Regions from separate parts of the Mesorhizobium sp. M0491 genome, predicted to be linked through region 1. Evidence: predicted binding sites of a transcription regulator. Region 1 holds the regulator's gene; each other region holds the start of a gene.
What was found. Region 1 encodes PhoB, which activates phosphate uptake and scavenging genes when phosphate is short. Its sites were predicted from a motif close to TGTCATNNANCTGTCAT; they were not measured.

Region 1 (4,403 bases):
GTGCCGTCAATCGTCTTCGGCTTGCTCGGCCTCGCGGTGTTCATCAATTTCCTGGGCATGCCGCGCTCCGCCGCTTTCGTCGGCGGCCTGGTGCTGACACTGATGACGCTGCCGACGATCATCATCGCCACGCGCGCCGCACTTGCCGCGGTGCCGCCGTCGATCCGCTCGGCGGCTCTCGGTCTTGGCGCCTCCAAGATGCAGATGGTGTTCCAGCACATCCTGCCGCTTGCCGCGCCCGGCATCCTCACCGGCACCATCATCGGTCTGGCGCGTGCGCTCGGCGAAACCGCGCCTCTGCTGCTGATCGGCATGGTCGCCTTCGTCGCCGATCCACCGACGACGCCTTTCGATCCGGCCACCGCGCTGCCGGTGCAGATCTATATGTGGGCGAACGAGGCCGAACGCGCCTTCGTCGAGCGCATGTCGGGCGCCATCATCATCCTGCTCGTCTTCCTCATGGCCATGAACATCACCGCGATCGTGCTTCGGCGTCGGTTCGAGCGGCGCTGGTAGAAAAAAGGCATCTTGGTATGAACATCATGACCGAACAGTCCCTTGAAAACGCAGTGGGCGACAAGATGAAGTCGAACGAAGTAATCAAAATGCGCGGCGACAAGGTCGGCGTGTTCTATGGCGAGAAGCAGGCGCTGTTCGACGTCGATCTCGACGTCCGCCTGAACCAGGTGACGGCGCTGATCGGCCCCTCCGGCTGCGGCAAGTCCACCTTCCTGCGCTGCCTCAACCGCATGAACGACACCATCGATTCAGCACGGGTAACCGGCAAGATAACGCTCGACGAAGAAGACATCTACGACAAGAACATCGATGTCGTCGAACTCAGGGCGCGCGTCGGCATGGTGTTCCAGAAACCCAATCCGTTCCCCAAATCGATCTACGAGAACGTTGCCTATGGTCCGCGCATCCACGGATTGGCCAAGCGCAAGGCCGACATGGATCAGATCGTAGAGTCGAGCCTGAAGAAGGCGGCGATCTGGAACGAGGTCAAGGACCGTTTGCAAGAACCTGGCACGGGTCTTTCCGGTGGCCAGCAGCAGCGTCTGTGCATTGCACGCGCCATCGCCGTGTCACCCGAGGTGATCCTGATGGACGAACCGTGTTCGGCGCTCGACCCGATCGCCACTGCTCGCGTCGAGGAACTGATCGACGAACTGCGTCAGAACTATACCATCGTCATCGTCACCCATTCGATGCAGCAGGCAGCACGCGTGTCGCAGCGCACCGCGATGTTCCATCTAGGCTATCTGGTCGAGGAGGGCGCCACCGACAAGATGTTCACCACCCCCGACGACAAACGCACCCAGGACTACATCACCGGCCGGTTCGGCTGAGCTCAGGCATACGAGGGACGAAGATCATGGGTGAACATACCGTCGCATCTTTCGATGAGGATCTGGAGCAGATCAGCCAGCTGATCCGCGACATGGGCGATCTCGCCTGCTCGATGGTCAGTGGCTCGACCAGGGCTTTGCTCAATTCGGACAATGCGCTGGCGCAGCGCGTGGTTTCCGATGATGCCATCATGGATGCACGCCAGCGCGAGCTGGACGATCGCGCCATCACGCTGATCGCCAAGCGCCAGCCAATGGCCAACGATCTGCGTGCGGTGGTCGGTTCGATCCGCATGGCCGGCGACCTTGAGCGCATCGGCGACCTTGCCAAGAACATCGCCAAGCGCGTCGGCACTGTCGGGCTGAGTGTCACGCCGCACGACCTTTCGCATTCGATCGACGCGATGGCGCAACTGGTGCTGATCCAGGTGCAGGGGGTCGTGGACGAGTATGCCGCCGCCGACCCGGCAGCGCTTGCCACGCTCAGAAACAATGACGAACGCATCGACGTCAAATACACCTCGGTGTTCCGTGAGCTGCTGACCTACATGATGGAAGATCCCCGCAACATCACGGCGTGCACGCACTTGTTGTTCTGCGCCAAGAACCTCGAGCGGATCGGCGATCACGTGACCAACATCGCCGAAAATGCCTATTATGTTTTGACCGGCACGCAGTTGCCAGCCAATCGTCCGAAGCAGGACGAGACGGCAATGTCCGCGCCAGCGGCATAACAGGGGTGACCAGCCGATGATCGCACCACGCATCATGGTGGTGGAGGATGAGGAGCCGCTAGGCGTGCTGCTCCGCTACAATCTTGAATCCGAAGGTTACCAGGTCGAGGTGGTGACGCGCGGCGACGAGGCCGAAATCCGGCTGCAGGAGAACGTTCCCGATCTTCTGGTGCTCGACTGGATGGTGCCTGCGGTTTCCGGTATCGAACTCTGCCGGCGCCTGCGAATGCGTCCCGAGACCGAGCGGCTGCCGATCATCATGCTGACCGCGCGAGGCGAGGAAAGCGACCGCGTGCGCGGCCTGTCGACCGGTGCCGACGACTATCTGGTCAAGCCCTTCTCGACGCCGGAGTTCATGGCCAGGGTCAAGGCGCTGCTGCGCCGGGCCAAGCCGGAAGTGCTGTCCAGCGTGCTAAAGGTCGGCGACATCGTGCTCGATCGCGAGTCGCACCGGGTCTATCGCAAGAAGAGCGAGATCCGGCTCGGGCCGACCGAGTTCCGCCTGCTCGAATTCATGATGCGCCATCCAGGCCGCGTGTTCTCGCGCAGCCAGTTGCTCGACAATGTCTGGGGCGAAACGATCTACATTGACGAGCGCACGGTCGACGTACATGTCGGGCGGCTGCGCAAGGCGGTCAACAACGGCCGCATGCCTGATGTCATCCGCACGATCCGTGGGGCGGGCTACGCGATCAGGGAAGACTAGGTGGCTGTTCCGTCCCGATAGATCGGGAAAACTCGATTAGCACGCGGTCGCCAACAGCCGGTGGAATGTTGCACTCGTCTCATCGATGGGGAGCGAGCACGTGACGACAGGAGCGGTCATCCTCATCAGGTTTCGAATGACTGCATTTGGACCAAAGCGACAGGCAGCTTCTCGCGTTCCTCGATCTCCCAAACTCTCTATTGGGCCCCGGCTGGCCGCAGGAACCACGGCGAATTACTTGGTACGTCGCCATCTTGCCCGCAGGCTCCGACCAGAAAGCCACGCAAGAATGACTTTGAGTTAATTTAGATATACGTTCGTCGGATGACGCGTATTCTGCAGAAATATACAATTTTAATAAATTACTTCAAATTATTGCGAGTCCTCTCCTCTTTATTCATTGCTCGTCTGTCGATTTCTCAACGCGATCTCGGATCTAATGACGATTCTGTGGAACGATCTCGTTCTTTGCAGCGTTGCTTGGAAGCGGTCGCCGGACTTTTGACCAGGTCGGGCACCATTGGGAAGGATTTCTGATGAGCACGGTCTTAAATGCCAAGGGCATCCCTCTTGCCTACACCGGCGCTTCCACTCATTGGTTCTCGGCCACCGGGTCTGGACCGGAACTGCATGGCACCTCCGGCAACGACTCCTTCTGGGGAGACACCGGCGTCACTGTCACGATCTACGGTGGCGCCGGCGACGACTACTATCATCTCTATTCCACCAACAATAAGGTGGTCGAGGATCCTGGGGCAGGGATCGACACGATCGACACATGGATGAGCTACAAGCTCCCCGACAATTTCGAGAACCTCGTCGTTACCGGCACCAACCGATTTGCGTTCGGAAATGCGGTGGACAACATCATCAAGGGCGGGTCGGGTCACCAGACGCTGGATGGCGGCAAGGGAAATGATGTCCTGATCGGCGGCGATGGCGCCGATACTTTCGCCATCTCCAAAGGTAATGGAAGCGATCTTATCTTCGACTTCGGTGCGACCGATGCGGTCCGGCTTGACGGCTACGACTTCACTTCGTTCGATGCCGTCCGTTCACAGATGGTCCAGGTGGAATCGAACGTGATGCTGAACCTCGGATCCGACGAGATCCTGGTGTTCAAGAATACGACCATCGACAAGCTGCAGCCCACCCAGTTCGAACTTCCGATCGACAAGTCCGCAATGACGCTGTCCTTCTCCGACGATTTCAACACGCTGAGCCTTCGGGACGGGCAGGACGGCACCTGGAATTCCAATTTCTGGTGGGGAGCGCCGAACGGCAGCACGTTGAGCAGCAATGGTGAGTTGCAGTGGTATATCGACGCCAATTATGGCCCGACGAGTTCGGTCCATCCGTTCAGCGTTGAGAACGGCGTCCTCACCATCACCGCCGCGCAGGCGCCGGAGGACATCAAGCCTCTGATCAACAACTACGAATACACCTCGGGGATCCTGACGACCCACGACACCTTCTCGCAAACCTACGGCTATTTCGAAATGCGGGCGGATCTTCCTGAAACAGCCGGAGCCTGGCCGGCGTTCTGGCTGCTTCCGGAGGACGGATCGTGGCCGCCGGAGCTGGACGTTGTCGAAACGCGCGGCCAGGACC
Region 2 (4,403 bases), on a different contig from region 1:
GCGCTGGGTGGAATAGCCGAGCGCCAGCAGAAACCCTTCATCGCCGCGTGACAGCGCCTGCAGGCGGATGTCGCGCGCCATCGGGAATTCGAGCGGCTCGCGGGTGATGTCGCCGGGGACGTGATCCTGCGGCATGTCGCCGTCGGGTTCGATCAGGCCTTCGCGGTCGAGGATCGCCGATACGCGCGGCATGGCTTGCGCTTCCGTCTCGCGCAGCAAGGGCTGGGCGACGTCAGCGCCGGCGGCAAGCTCGGGATCGAGCAGCCGGTGGGTGTAGTCGAAAGTGGGCCCGAGCAACTGGCCGCCGGGCAGATCCTTGTAGGTCGCCGACACACGTCGCTCGACCAGCATCCCGGCGGTGTCGATGGGCCTGGAGTAGCCGAAGCGTGGCAGCGTGGTGCGATAGGCGCGCACCAGGAAGATCGCCTCGATCATGTCGCCGCGCGCCTGGACGATGGCGAGTGCGGCCAGTTCACGATCATAGAGCGAGCCTTCGCTCATCACCCGATCGACGCCGAGCGCCAGCTGCTCGACGATCTGGTCGAGACGTAGTGCCGGCAGCGAACGGTCGCCGCGGCGGCGGTCGGCAAGCAGGCTGTGGGCGTTGGCGATTGCGGCTTCGCCACCTTTCACCGCGACATACATCTTACGCCTCCATCGTCTTGATGCGCGTCGTGCGCGGCAGGCAGGCAATGCCATCAGCGGTGGCGAGTATGATGTCGACGCCTCTGGGAAAGCGCTTGATGTTCTGTTTCCACTGCTCGACGAAATGGCGCGGCATCTGTGCCGGCGCGATCGTGGCGCTGGTTTCGATGCCGGGACCTTCAAGCAACAGCGGCGTGCCGGAGACGAGATCGCCGACTTGCAGGATCAGCGTGGTCGAACGGTCGGGATAATCCTGCGTGCCCTGCGAAAAACCATCGAGCGACATCATCTCGGCCGGGGCCGCGATGAAGGCGAAATGCGCATCGGCCGGTGTGTTGGCCACGGGCGCGCCGGTGTGGAACCCAAGCCAGGATCTGATCGCGGTGGAAGCTTGCAGGGCCGGGTCGAGCCAGAGCGGGGTGTCGTTATCGCACAGCGCCAGTGCGATGGCGCCGGCGGCCGCCGAGAGCGGCGCCGGCGGGCGGGCGAAGGCCGGCAGCGGCTGCACGCTGCCTGGCCGCGCCATTGCGTCCATGACGGCGCGGAACACCGTCTGGGCATTGAAGACCGGATCGGCGAAACCGCCCTCTATCGATTGCGCTGCAATGTCCATCAGTCTTCTCCGCGAACCATGGTGAAGAAATCCACCTTCGTTGCCGCCGTCTCGGCGCGGCGTTTTTCATGCGCTGCGGTCAGAGCCGACCGCAGGGGCGCTATCAGTCCGGTCTCGACTTCATTGCGGCGGGCAGGGTCCTGCCACAGCGCGTCGGCGATGGCCGCCAGCTTCGCCTTCTGCTTGTCGCGGCCAAGCGCATAGCAATGTCCGACCTGCCCGGAGGGCAGCCGGACGGTGGCGCGGGTGACGGTCGCCTCGCCGACGTTGAAGGGCGCGCCGCCGCCGCCGATGCGGCCGCGCACGGTGACCAGCCCGGTCTCGGGGCCGCGCAGCAGTTCTGCTTCCGAAGGCAATCCGGCTTCATTCCAGAGCCGGACGATGTCATCGCCGCTGGATTGCGCCAGTGTCGCCATGGCGGCCTTGCGCTCGGCCTGGTCGCGGGCTTCCTGTCCTCGCATCAGCAGCATTCCTCTTTGTCAATTTGTCTATTGATATAGACAACTATACAAATTATACCTATTATCTAATGCGTGTCCATGACGGGTGGATGACAGCGATATAAGACTGGGCGCTGGAAGGTTGGGGCAATGATAGTCGGGCGGCTGGCAGCGGACAGCATCGAGCGGCGCAGTGGCGTTTCGCTGTGGCGGCAGATCGCCGACAAGATCCTGCATGCGATCGCCATCGGCGATTTCACGGAGAATGCAGCGTTGCCGCCGGAGGTGGCGCTGGCAGAACGCTATGGCGTCAACCGTCACACGGTGCGCAGCGCCATATCGGCCCTTGTAAGGGAAGGCGTGCTGCGGGCCGAGCAGGGGCGCGGCACCTTCGTACTGTCGCGCAAGCGGCTGTCCTATCCGATCGGCGCGCGCACACGCTTTTCGACAGGGCTGCAAGGGCAAACGACGGAACGGCACATCGTCCTGCTCGCCTCGTCGATCGAGCCGGCCAGCCAGCGCGTTGCCGAGGGCCTTGGCCTTGCCAGGGGAGCCGATGTGATCCGGTTGGAAACGCGCGGCGAAGCCGACGGACGGCCGGTGTCGCGTGCTGCCGGCTGGTTCGAGGCCCGGCGCTTTGCCGGCATCGATGCCGCGATGGCGCAAACCGGCTCGATCACCGCATCGCTGGCGCGTTTCGGCATCGACGACTATCTCCGGCAATCGACCGTGCTGTCGGCGCGCCATGCCGATGCGGCGGACCTTGCCGACCTCGACCTGCTGCCGGGCGCCATCGTGCTGGTCACGGTTGCCGTCAACGTCACGCCGGACGGCCAGCCGATCCAGTTTTCCGAGTCGCGCTTCCCGGCCGAGCGGGTGGAGCTGAAGCTGTCGGCGCTGTAGCTAACGTCGTCATCCTTGGGCGAAGCAGGAGCGCAGCTCCGTCGCGGAGACCCAAGGATCCATGCCGCGATCTCGGGCGAAGAGCGCAGCGGCGCAGAATTCTGCACCGAAGCAACGCTCTCAGGTCACGGCATGGATCCTATGGTCTGCGCCGCGTCGCTTCGCTCCTCGCTCCGCCATAGGATGACGAAGCGATGGATGTTGCGGCTAGTCGCCAAAGCATCAGATCTACCAAGTTGGGCGCTCAACGATCTCCGAATTCGTGTCGAACAGGCGCCTCTATCCGACCTCGATCACAGCCTTGATCAGGCCGGATTTCTCGTGTGCCCAGCGGGCGAGATCGCGCGGCGTGCCGGCGAGTGTGGTGCGGTGTGTGACGAGCTTGGCCAGGGGCACGGCGCCGTTGCGGATCGAGGCGGCGACGTGATCGAAGTCGGCGCGCAGCGCGTTGCGGCTGCCGATCAGCGTCATCTCGCGCTTGTGGAATTCCGGATCGGAAAAGCTGATGTCGTCCTTGACGACGGAGACCAGCACCAGCGTTCCGCCATGCGCGACATGGGCGAAAGCCGACTGCACCGATTGGGTGTTGCCGGTGGCGTCGAAGACGACATCGAAGCCTTCGCCTGATGTCGCTCCCTTGACCAGATCGGGCACCGCGCCGCGCGACCCGTCGAGGGTCTGGAAACCAAGCTCATTTGCGGCGAAGGCGAGCCTTTCACTGCTCATGTCGAGCAGCGTCACGTCGAGCCCGGCGATGCGGGCGAAGATGGCGGTGCCGAGCCCGATCGGGCCAGCGCCGATGACCAGCGTGCGGGCGCCGGGGTCGGCGCGGGCGCGCCGCACTGCATGCGCGCCGATGGCCAGGAACTCGACTGCGGCGGCGTCGGCCAGCGAAAGGCCGTTGGCGGGATAGAGATTTTGCGCCGGCACCAGAATCCGTTCGCACATGGCGCCGTCTCGATGCACGCCCAAGACCTCGATCCTGACGCAGCAATTGGGCTTGCCGTGCCGGCAGGCGATGCACTTGCCGCAGGAAAGATAGGGGTTGATCACCACGGGCTCACCAACGGCAAGATCGACGCCGTCGCCGGCCTCGACGATCGTTCCCGACACCTCATGGCCCATGATGCGGGGATAGGCGAGGAAGGGGTGCTTGCCCTCGAAAATGTGGTAGTCGGTGCCGCAGATGCCGACATGGCTGACCGCCACCAGCGCCCAGCCGGGAGGCGGTGCCTCTGGTGCGGGCCGGTCTTCAAGGACAAGATCGCCGGGCGAACGGCAGAGGACGGCTTTCATGCGCTAATCCAGTCATGAAATCGCCGGCCCGTTGGTGTGGCGGGCCGGCGGTTGATTGCGGGATCGCTACTTGCCGCGGCGGCGCAGGCCGTCGAAGTAGACGATGATGATGATCAGCGCGCCAGTGATGATGCGCTGCCAGAACGAGTTGACGTTGAGCAGGTTGGCGCCGTTGTTGATGGTGGCCAGGATGAAGGCGCCGAGCAGCGGCCCATGCACCGAGCCGACGGCGCCGAACAGCGAGGTGCCGCCGATGACCGAAGACGCGATCGCCTGCAGCTCCCAGCCCTCGGCCTGCGTCGGGTTGCCGATGCCGATGCGGGCCGCCAGCAGCACGCCGACAAAGGCGGCGCACAGGCCCGACAGCGTGTAGGCCATGTAGATGGTGCGCTGGACATTGACGCCGGACAGGCGCGAGGCCTCGGCGTTGGAGCCGACCGAAAACAGGTATCGGCCCCAGCGGCTGTGGTGCAGGAAAATATAGGCCGGAATGCCGACCAGGATCA
Region 3 (4,403 bases), on a different contig from region 1:
CGCATGACGGTATCGGCCGGCGCCAATGTCGGCGAGCGGCTGATGGCGGTCGGCGACCGTCATTACGGCAAGATCCGCGCCACCGCGGTCGACTGGCTGTCGCGCGTCGAGATCGACGAGGACCGCATCGACGACGAGCCGCGCGCCTTTTCCGGCGGCATGCGCCAGCGCCTGCAGATCGCCCGCAACCTCGTCACCGGCCCGCGCCTGGTGTTCATGGACGAACCGACGGGCGGCCTCGACGTCTCGGTCCAGGCGCGCCTGCTCGACCTGCTGCGCGGGCTGGTCACCGACCTTGGTCTCGCGGCCATCGTAGTCACCCACGACCTTGCCGTGGCGCGGCTTCTGTCGCAGCGCATGATGGTGATGAAGGACGGCCGCGTCGTCGAAAGCGGTCTCACCGACCGCGTGCTCGACGACCCGCGCGCGCCTTACACGCAGTTGCTCGTTTCCTCGATTCTGCAGGTTTGACGATGAAGTCTCAAAGCGCGTGTTCGCGAAACCTTGGCGCGAGGCACCCCCCTCTGGCCTGCCGGCCATCTCCCCCGCAAGGAGGGAGATCGGCTGTCCCTGCTGCGTTCACCAATTACCAAGGCTGCAAGAAAAGCGCTGCGGGTGAAGCTGCCAATCTCCACCCTTGCGGGGGAGATGTCCGGCAGGACAGAGGGGGGTGCCTCGCGCCGACACCTCGCAAACACCCGCTTCGAGATTTCACCGTTATTCCGCACATGCAATTGCATTGGCCAGAGGGGGGTGCTGGCCCGCAAACCAACAGCGATTGGAGGACCTTCTGATGCCGACGCCCCTCGTTGTCTCAGACGTCGCCAAGAGCTTCACCATGCATCTGCGCGACGGCATCAAATTGCCTGTTATCGCCGGTGTCTCGTTCTCGATCAGGGCCGGCGAATGCACCGTGCTCGGCGGCCCGTCCGGTGCCGGCAAGAGCTCGATCCTGAAGATGCTCTACGGCAACTACGCCGTCGACGAAGGCCAGATCATCGTCAGCCACGATGACGGGCTGATCGACCTCGCCACTGCCAGCCCGCGCACCGTGCTTGCCGTGCGCCGGCAAACGATCGGCTATGTCAGCCAATTCCTGCGCACCGTGCCGCGCGTTTCGGCGCTGGATGTCGTCGCCGAACCGCTGGTCGAGCGCGGCGAGGATCGCGAGATTGCCCGCGGCAAGGCACGCGCCTTGCTGGCGCAGCTCAACCTGCCGGAGAAACTCTGGGCATTGCCACCTGCGACCTTCTCCGGTGGCGAGCAGCAGCGCGTCAACATCGCACGCGGCTTCATCACCGAGCATCCGATCCTGCTGCTCGACGAGCCGACCGCCTCGCTCGACGCCAAAAACCGCGATGTCGTGATTGAACTCATCGCCGCCAAGAAGGCGGCTGATGTCGCGCTGCTCGGCATCTTCCATGACCACGACGTACGCGAGGCGGTTGCCGACCGCATCATCGACGTCACCGCTTTCGCTCCCGGAAAAATCGCCGCATGACCAGGAAATTGTCCGAGACGCCGCTGGTCCATCCGACGGCGGATGTGCAGAATTCGACGCTCGGCCGCTGGACCGAGATCGCCGACCGCAGCCGGGTGTCGGAAAGCGAGCTTGGCGACTATTCCTACATGATGCAGGACTGCGCCGTCTGGTGCGCGACGATCGGCAAGTTCGCCAACATCGCCGCCAGCGTGCGCATCAACGCCACCAACCACCCGACCTGGCGGCCAACGCTGCACCATTTCACCTATCGCGCCTCGGACTACTGGGACGACGCCGAGCACGAGACAGAATTCTTCGCCCAGCGTCGCGCCAGGCGAGTCACCATCGGCCACGACACCTGGCTCGGCCACGGCTCGACCATCCTGCCCGGCGTCACCGTCGGTGACGGCGCGGCGATCGGCGCCGGAGCCGTCGTCTCGAAGGACGTCGCCCCCTACACCATCGTCGCCGGCGTGCCGGCCAAACCGATCCGTGAGCGCTTCGACCGCCGCACCGCCGACCGTTATCAGGCGCTTGCCTGGTGGGACTGGGATCATGCCAGGCTGCGCGCTTCGCTCGACGATTTCCGGGAACTATCGGCCGAGGCCTTCCTGGAAAAATACGAAGGATAATTCTTCACATCATCGTCATGGCAGCCACATGGCAGGACCTGTTCGATGACTCTCTCAAGCTTTTTCGAGCAGCAGGCTCCCGTGATCGAAATCAAAACTCCCGCCTTCTGCGGCTTCAGGGACATGGAGCACTTCGAGGACCTGCTGGCCCTGGGCCGGCCATAACTCCACACCTGTGGAGCGTAACAAAACTGACATCACCGCGACACGGCAGGTTCATGTGGCTGCGTTAGGCGAGTGCCTGACGATCAATATGGTCCAGACTGGAACCTGCCCCATGTCAGCAAATTCCGCCACGCTCGAAATCCGCGGTGTCAGCCGCCGATTTGGTAAGAACACCGCCGTCAGCGACATCAACATCGCCATCCCACAGGGTCAGATGGTTGGCATTATCGGCCGTTCGGGCGCCGGCAAATCGACCCTTCTTCGCATGATCAACCGTCTCATCGATCCCAGCCAGGGATCGATCTTTTTTGACGGCGCCGAGGTTTCCCAGTTGCGCGGCTCGCCGCTGCGGCGCTGGCAGCGTGACTGCGCCATGATCTTCCAGCAGTTCAACCTGGTGCCGCGCCTCGACGTGCTGACCAACGTGCTGCTCGGCAAGCTGAACCACCGTTCGACCATCACCAACCTGTTCGGCATGTTCTCGCGCGCCGAATGCGCCGAGGCGGTCGCGGCACTCGAGCGGCTCGACATTGCCCGCATCGCGCTGCAGCCCGCAGGCACCTTGTCGGGCGGCCAGCAGCAGCGCGTCGCCATTGCCCGCGCCATGATGCAGCAGCCCAAAGTGATCCTCGCCGACGAGCCGATCGCCTCGCTCGACCCGCTGAACGCCAAGGTGGTGATGGATTCGCTGCAGGACATCAATCTGCGCGACGGCATCACCGTCGTCACCAATCTTCACACGCTGGACACCGCCCGCACCTACTGCAACCGCATCATCGGCATGGCCGCCGGCAAGGTCGTCTTCGACGGCCCGCCGGAAGAACTCAACCGCGAGGCCGTGCGTCTCGTCTACGGCGCCGACAGCAATGGCCAGGAAATCTCCGAGGCCATCACCTCGACCAGCGTTGCCTTCAGCCGAAAGATCGCCGCATCCGCCGGACCGCTCGAGCCCGCATTCCCGGGATACTGAGAGCGGCCTGGATCGACAGCCCGCGTCAAGGGCACCTGTCAAAATCGAGAACGCTGCCGGCGCGGGGCCGGAACCTACAGGAGAGATTACAGATGTTCAGGAAGATGGTTTTCAGCGCCGTTTCGGTGCTCGCCATGGCGACCAGCATGGCCCATGCCGCCGACATGAAGGAATTTCGCGTCGGCATCCTCGGCGGCGAAAACGAAACCGACCGGCTGCGCAACTACCAGTGCCTCGCCGACCATCTGAAGGCCGAATTCGGCTTCGAAAAGGTTTCGCTGTTCCCCGCCGCCGACTATGACGGCGTCATCCAGGGCCTGCTTGGCGGCACGCTCGACTTCGCCGAACTCGGCGCTTCCGGCTACGCCAGCATCGCTCTCAAGGACCCGAAGGCGGTCACCCCGATCCTCACCACCCAGCAGACCGACGGCGCCACCGGCTACTATTCGATCGGTCTGGCGCTGAAATCCTCGGGGATCACCGATATCAAGTCGGCCAAGGGCAAGAAGCTCGGCTACGCCGATCCGGATTCGACCTCCGGCTATCTGATCCCGCTGACCCAAATCCCGAAGGACACCGGCGCTTCGAACGAAACCTTCTTCGCTTCGACCCAGTTCAACGGCGGCCATGAGAACAACGTTCTGGCCGTGCGCGACGGCAAGGTCGATGTGGCGGTGGACGATTCCTCCGGTATCGGCGACTTCAAGGACGGCTACACCTCGGGCACCTTCCACAAGGAAGTCGCCAAGGGCGCCGTCGACCCCAACGACTTCGTCGAAGTCTGGCGCTCGGGCCTGATCCCGAACGGCCCGCTGGTCGTGCGCACCGCGCTCGGCGACGAGATGACCGCCAAGCTCGCCAACTTCTTCACGCAGTTGCCGAAGAAGGACAAGGCTTGCTTCGAAGGCGTCGAAGGCGGCGACTTTACCGGCTACGTCCCGGTTAAGGCGGACTTCTACAACGTCATCGTCGAAGCCCGTAAGGCAGCCATTGGCGGCTAACGGCGAAATCAGGAAGGGCGGCGTCGAGAAAACGCCGCCCTTCTTGCATGTCCGATCATGACCCTTTCCGTGACAGCCCCTTCCGGCGCCACTCACCAGATGGCCGACGCCTGGCGTCGCCAGACGTCCTTGCGCCGGCTCTACACCGCCAT

Region 2: the regulator PhoB is predicted to act here: its motif matches at 1,798-1,814, upstream of phnF (phosphonate metabolism transcriptional regulator PhnF).
Region 3: the regulator PhoB is predicted to act here: its motif matches at 2,297-2,313, upstream of phnC (phosphonate ABC transporter ATP-binding protein).

What each region holds. Positions count from the first base shown of each region.
Region 1 is NZ_JAMYRE010000015.1:78,275-82,677, reverse strand. Features, by position in the region: gene pstA (phosphate ABC transporter permease PstA) at 1-516, shown strand, start outside; gene pstB (phosphate ABC transporter ATP-binding protein PstB) at 534-1,352, shown strand; gene phoU (phosphate signaling complex protein PhoU) at 1,379-2,086, shown strand; gene phoB (phosphate regulon transcriptional regulator PhoB) at 2,103-2,792, shown strand; gene eglC (endo-1,3-1,4-beta-glycanase EglC) at 3,329-4,403, shown strand, end outside.
Region 2 is NZ_JAMYRE010000043.1:9,123-13,525, reverse strand. Features, by position in the region: gene NKI69_RS32675 (carbon-phosphorus lyase complex subunit) at 1-645, opposite strand, end outside; gene phnH (phosphonate C-P lyase system protein PhnH) at 647-1,258, opposite strand; gene phnG (phosphonate C-P lyase system protein PhnG) at 1,258-1,719, opposite strand; gene phnF (phosphonate metabolism transcriptional regulator PhnF) at 1,852-2,601, shown strand; gene NKI69_RS32655 (zinc-binding alcohol dehydrogenase family protein) at 2,881-3,897, opposite strand; gene NKI69_RS32650 (ABC transporter permease) at 3,964-4,403, opposite strand, start outside.
Region 3 is NZ_JAMYRE010000043.1:15,536-19,938, forward strand. Features, by position in the region: gene phnK (phosphonate C-P lyase system protein PhnK) at 1-471, shown strand, start outside; gene phnL (phosphonate C-P lyase system protein PhnL) at 794-1,501, shown strand; gene NKI69_RS32700 (DapH/DapD/GlmU-related protein) at 1,498-2,115, shown strand; gene phnC (phosphonate ABC transporter ATP-binding protein) at 2,393-3,250, shown strand; gene phnD (phosphonate ABC transporter substrate-binding protein) at 3,343-4,251, shown strand; gene phnE (phosphonate ABC transporter, permease protein PhnE) at 4,309-4,403, shown strand, end outside.